Regions from separate parts of the Caldanaerobacter sp. genome, predicted to be linked through region 1. Evidence: riboswitches for the same ligand, from Rfam matches in the RefSeq annotation. Region 1 holds a riboswitch; the other holds the start of a gene.
The links. A riboswitch is a leader RNA that binds a small molecule or an ion and turns the genes downstream of it on or off. The one in region 1 is predicted to bind thiamine pyrophosphate.
Positions count from the first base shown of each region.

Region 2: it holds a riboswitch for thiamine pyrophosphate, as region 1 does, so the genes downstream of both, thiT (energy-coupled thiamine transporter ThiT) here and thiD (bifunctional hydroxymethylpyrimidine kinase/phosphomethylpyrimidine kinase) in region 1, are expected to answer to the same signal.

Region 1 is NZ_JBNATX010000054.1:1,806-4,957, reverse strand. It holds gene ACPLVE_RS10510 (3-oxoacyl-ACP reductase) at 1-552, opposite strand, end outside; gene thiD (bifunctional hydroxymethylpyrimidine kinase/phosphomethylpyrimidine kinase) at 572-1,363, opposite strand; TPP riboswitch at 1,423-1,525, opposite strand; gene ACPLVE_RS10500 (ABC transporter permease) at 1,648-2,409, opposite strand; gene ACPLVE_RS10495 (ABC transporter permease) at 2,414-3,152, opposite strand, start outside.
Region 2 is NZ_JBNATX010000050.1:2,297-5,448, forward strand. It holds M-box (ykoK) riboswitch at 166-331, opposite strand; gene ACPLVE_RS10305 (phosphatase PAP2 family protein) at 396-932, opposite strand; gene thiT (energy-coupled thiamine transporter ThiT) at 1,074-1,712, opposite strand; TPP riboswitch at 1,776-1,878, opposite strand; gene ACPLVE_RS10315 (ABC transporter ATP-binding protein) at 1,943-3,152, opposite strand, start outside.

The sequences.
Region 1 (3,152 bases):
GACAGTGATGCCATACTCTCCCAATTCTTTTGCCATATTGCGTGTAAAACCAATAAGAGCTGCTTTAGCAGTGGTATAATCGTGGTAAGGAACCACTGGATTCTGAAACAAATTAGTCCCTATATTTATAATTCGGCCAAAGCGCATCTTTTTCATATCTTTAAGTCCTGCTTTTATAGTATTTAGGGCCCCTTTTACAGCTCCTTCTAATTGTTTTAAATAATCTTCCCACTCAATTGTTTCAGGAGTTTTTCTGTTCATCGGGTCAAAAACATAGTCAATCAGCGCATTGTTCACAATAGTAGTGACTGGTTTCCCAAAATACTTCTTTGCTTCTTCAAACATTGAAGCTACTTGATTAAAATCTCTTACATCAGCTCTAATAGCAACAGAATTTCTTCCCAGCTCTTCTGACAATTTTTGCGCCTTTTCTTCGCTTTTATAATAATTTACTACCACGCTGGCTCCTTCTCTAGCAAAAGCTTTAGCAATGGCAGCACCTAAGCCGCGGCTAGACCCTGTAACAAGAACTACCTGCTCTCTTATTTCCATAACAAACATCCTCCTTATTCTATTCTTTAAATTCAACATTCCAGAAATGATTTGTGGGCCCCACCCCATGTCCTATAGAAAGAGAATTCTTTATGGCTCCTGTGATGTATTTTTTAGCCCTCTTCACTGCCTCTAACAAATCATATCCTAAAGCCAAGTTTGCTGCTATAGCTGATGAAAAAGTGCATCCTGTCCCATGTGTATTTTTGGTGTTAATTCTCTCTGCCTTAATTTCATAAAATTCTACTCCATCATAAAACACATCCACCGCTTCTCCTTCTAAATGTCCTCCTTTTACTATAACCGTTTTCGCACCTAAACTTAAAATCTTCTTTGCAGCTTCCTTCATATCCGAAATGTTCTTTATCTCCATTCCTGTTAATTCCTTGGCTTCCATCAAATTTGGCGTAACAACAAGGCTTAATGGCAGCAGTTCCTCCTTTAACGCTTTCATCGCCTCGGGTTTTAAAAGAGGGTCTCCACTCTCCGCAATCATGACTGGGTCTAAAACAACTTTCTCTACTCCGTATTCTTTTAAGCCCTTTGCGATAGTTTTTATAATCTCTTCATTGGATACCATGCCTATCTTAACTGCATCCGGATACAAATCCTCAAAAATAGCTTTCATTTGTAGATAAACCATTTCTGGGGTAACATCTAAAATCCCTAATACTCCTTGAGTATTTTGAGCCGTTATTGAAGTAATCACGCTCATTCCAAATACTCCGTGGGCAGAAAAAGTCTTCAAATCTGCCTGGATTCCTGCTCCTCCTCCTGAATCTGAACCAGCAATTGTAAGAGCCAGCTTCATATACTCACCTCCAAGATAATAAAAATATGCCCACCTGAAAAGGTGAGCACTTTTTACAGATTCCGTAAAACGTGCTTCCCTTCGCAGGCATTACCCTGGTCAGGTTCTAAGGGTCGGGAACGAATCCCCTCTCAGCCATTTCTGGCTCCCCTAGCACTTTGATATTCAATTTTTTAAGTTCCTTTGCCTTTATTATATCATAAGATTACAAAAATTCAATCCAATTTATTTTCAAAAGCATCAAATTTTATAGGCTTTATCTGTCACGCAATTTATAGTCTTAATCACAATTCTCCTGTCGACTGGTATTTTTTCAGCCCTTGGTAAAGGATAATTTTTAAAACCAAATAATATAATAAGGGAGATGAATAACACCATATACTCTCATATACATTGCTCTTAACAAGGGCAATCCTTGCAGGAATTGCACTAAATAAGAAAATGGGAATTGCATATATGAGAAGATTACGGAGGATTTTTGGGAAAACCGTGTCAGGTTTTTCTGCCATTGTTAAAAGCTGCAGGACTATCGCTGAAATTGCTTCAGACCTTAAACCAAAAAGAGTAAAACTGTATACTATGAAAAATAAAAGTCCCATTAAAATAGAAGCATTGAAAATTGAAATGATATAAGCTATTGTCAATTTAATTCCACATATTTTCATACACCATATATTTAGAAATATTAACAAGGGGGTTGAAAGAGCTGCAGGAAAATTTAGGTTTTTTAGTACAATGTATTTTATGAGAGGCTGTGGTTTTAGTAAATCAAAATCAAAATACCCTGTTAAAACTGATTGTCCAAACTTAGAAACAGCTTCTGCAAAGAAAATTGCATATAGGTTGTTTACTAAAAAGAAACAGGTTATATAAAAAAGAATTTCTTCTCTATTATAATCACCAAAAACGTCAATTTTTTGAGTAAGCAGGTAATAGCCTAAAAATGTCGCAGTGTATAAAGATAAGTCTGCCAAAAACCAGCTTACCAAATTTGCTCTATATTGAATTGCTTTTTTAATTGAAAATCTTATAGATTCTATTAGCATGTTTTCACGCCCCATGAGAGGTGTATTTTTTTAATCCATTTTTCATAAGTAAAAAAACAATGAAACCAAGTATTAACACCCAGACTAGTGAAATAAATAATCCTTTATTTACTATTTCAATGTCAAAATTAGCATCGCATATAAGCTTTGACGGGATGTATGTCATATAAGGGAAGGGAGTCATTAGCATAATTGATTCAATTTTGCTAGGCAAAAGGTCTAAAGGGAAAATGGCACCTGAAAGAAGACCTGTCAGTAAGTTTCTGATGGCAGCTATGCCCCATATTTCTGTCAGCCAAAAAGATAACAATCCTACTATAAAGGAAAATAAAGCATTGAGTAAAAAACCCAAAATTAACGCTAAAGGTAGGTATAACAGCCGGTTTGCTGGGATTTCAATTTTTGCCCAGATTAAGAGCACAACAATTACTGGCATATATAAAATTGCAAACTTTGCAAGGCTTGAAGATATGTGACTGTATGAAATACTGGTCAAATAATTCACAGGAAGTAAAAGCTTTTGGCCAAATCTGTAGGTTTTTATATCCTTTTCAAGGTCATGTTCAGCATGAATTTCTGTGAATAGAAGTATTGCATTAGAAATGATAATATAAATCATCATTTCTTTCAGAGTGTAATTTATGGGATTTCTTTCAATTAAAGACCGCCAGAGAAAAAAGTTTATTAGGATTGGTACAATTAGGGAACTTAAAAGCTCCCCTACAAGGTAAATTCTATACATT
Region 2 (3,152 bases), on a different contig from region 1:
CCATCGGTGAGAAGAATGGAAGTGGAAAAAGGGCCCCATCCTTCTTTAATGCCATATTACATATACCCTTTTTACTTATGCTACTACCTCCACCGTCCATTCTTCTCACCTCCGTTTTTTCTCAAAATTTGAAAAGCCTCTCTCAACGAAAGAAAGAGGCTTTCCATCCAATTTCCTTCGTTGAGCTTTGGCACTATACAGCTTTGGAGAAAACTCCAGCTGCATTAGGCAAAACCTTGATTCGGTAATGCCTGTTCACCCGTTACCATCTCTCGATGTTTCCGGGCAGCAGCCTGTATCTGTATAGGAGCCTCACCTAACGAGGTATTTACTTTTCTGTCCCTCTACATTATATTCCTATGTTTTGAAAATGTCAACCTATTTTCAAAAAATTTTTATACAAAAATCTTTATGCCCAGATAATGAGTAAAATACGAAAAAGTCATCCCTATCAAAAAGCCCATCAAGACATCGGAAGGATAATGAAGACCCATGTATATTCTAGAAAGCCCTACAAGCACTGCAACCGGAATAAATATAATTGCAAGGTTGGGAAAAAACATTGAAAAAGTCATTGCAAGAGAAAAACTGGCAGTAGCGTGCCCAGAAGGAAAAGAATAATCTCTCAAAAGTTGCCTAAAGGTATTAGTATCTCTAAACACCATGTAGGGGCGAAGCCGCGAATATTTCTTCTTCAAAAACTGCACAAAAAGATGACTGCTTACAAGAGAAAACAAAGCTTCTATTGCAGAAGTTCTTACACTATTCTTCCCAAAAAAGGCCAGAAAAATTGTGACAAATATTGTGAAAGCAGGACCACCCACATGAGTGATTCTGGGCATTATTTTGTCCAGAAAATTACATTTTATTTTCTCGTTAATATAAAAGAAAATATTTTTATCTTTCTCCGCAAGTATCTTCCTCAGTTCCATCCCAGTGGCACCTCTTTAAAAGTCTTCATTTATATCTTATCATAATTTTTATAAAATGTCTCTTTTATAAGCTTACCCCTAAATTCCCTCATGTTAATTTTACGTTAAATTTTAAAAAAATAAAGGGGTTCTATCCCCCTTTCAAGCCAAAGCTTTTTTCTTAACCTCTTCTATAGCATTTCTCACTTGAGGAATTAAAGAAACTGCAAAACAAATCAAAACCTCCGTCCCCACAATACTGCCATTGACTAAAAGTGAATACACTATGGGATTCATACCTTTTGGAGCATAGCTTGCAAAAAAGAATATTCCAGACAAAAAGTGTGAGAAAAATCTTCCAAAACCACCAACCAAAATTCCCAAACTTAAATTTTTTCTAAAAAAGCCCGCAAGCCCTAAAGCACCAAAAGCCAAAGGATAATCCAAAAGAATCTGTACCCATTGTACTATAAAAGGATCTTGAATTAGTTGTAAAAGTCCATAGGCCATTCCAACGACAATCCCTGGACCGGGACCGTAGTAATAGGCAAAAACAAACAGTGGAAGCATACTGGCAGGCGTAATAGATCCCCCTTGGGGCCAGTGGTAAAACCTTATATAGGAAAGGACAAAAGCTATAGCAATTGAGAGGGCCCCATATACAAGCATTTTTGTGTCAAACTTGACACTTTTTCTCATAAGATACAAGAGAAAAGCCGCCAGTAAAATCGCCAATATAACCGATAGCGTTACCGGTTTTATCTTGGCAAAATCAGAAAATATGCTTAAAATGTAGGACATAAACAAAAACACCTCCATTTTCAGGAGGTTATGTTCGCTGAAAAAAGGCACCGCCTCATGCGGTGCCTTTTGAGCCCGCATTCCCTACGGAGGCATTACCCTCATCAGGTTCCAAGGGTTCGGCATTTCTGCCGTCTCAGCCGTTAAGGCTCCCCCAGCGGACATAACCACCCGTATTTTGTTTTGCTTATTTTTAACTTTACCACTTTTCATGCTATATGTCAATACTTTTAACTTACAAGCGGCTCCTCTTCTCTCTCAAACTGGCTGTTGTAAAGTTTAGCATAAAAGCCTCCTTTTTTAAGAAGTTCTTCATGGGTTCCCTGTTCTACTATATCTCCATGGTCCATAACGAGTATTAAATCCGCATCTCTTATTGTAGAAAGCCTGTGAGCAATTATAAAGCTTGTGCGCCCTTTCATGAGATAATCCATTGCCTTTTGTATCTGTATTTCAGTTAAAGTATCTACGGAGCTTGTAGCCTCATCCAGTATGAGAATTTTTGGGTCTTTTAATATGGCTCTTGCTATTGTAATAAGCTGCTTTTGTCCCTGAGAAATGTTAGTACTCTCTTCATTTATCATCATGTTATATCCACCAGGCAGGCTCTTTACAAAGCTGTGAACGTGTGCTGCTTTAGCAGCTTTAATCACTTCCTCATCGGTTGCGTCAAGTCTGCCATATCTTATATTGTCCATGATAGTTCCATTGTAAAGCCATGTATCTTGAAGCACCATTCCAAAGAGGGACCTTAAATCTTCCCTTGAAAATTCTCTTATATCGTGACCGTCAATTAAGATAGCACCTTCATTTACATCGTAAAATCTCATCAAAAGCTTGACAATTGTAGTTTTTCCTGCACCGGTAGGACCAACAATTGCAACTTTTTGCCCTGCTTTAATCTTAGCAGAAAAGTTATTTATGACTATTTTATCTGGCCTATAGCCAAATTTGACATTCCTAAATTCAACGTCTCCTTTTATATCCTCTAATTTTATTGGCTTAGGATTGTCAGGCACTTCCTCCTCTTCTTCCAAAAACTCAAAAACTCTCTCAGCACAGGCTGCTGTCTGCTGAAGTATATTGGAAATATTTGCAATTTGCGCAATTGGCTGAGTGAAAGACCTAATGTACTGTATAAAAGCCTGTATATCTCCCACTTCTATCGCATTTTTGATGACCAACCAACTTCCCAAAACTGTAACAGCGACATACCCCAAATTACCTATCACATTCATGAGGGGCATCATAACACCTGTCAAAAACTGTGACTTCCAAGCAGCATCATACCAAGTGCTATTAAGCTCATCAAATTTGGCTATACTCTTTTTTTCTCCATTAAACGCTTTTACTATGTGATGTCCTCCATACATTTCCTCCACGTGCCCATTTACATGCCCTAAATAATCTTGCTGCTCTCTAAAATATTTTTGAGAATAT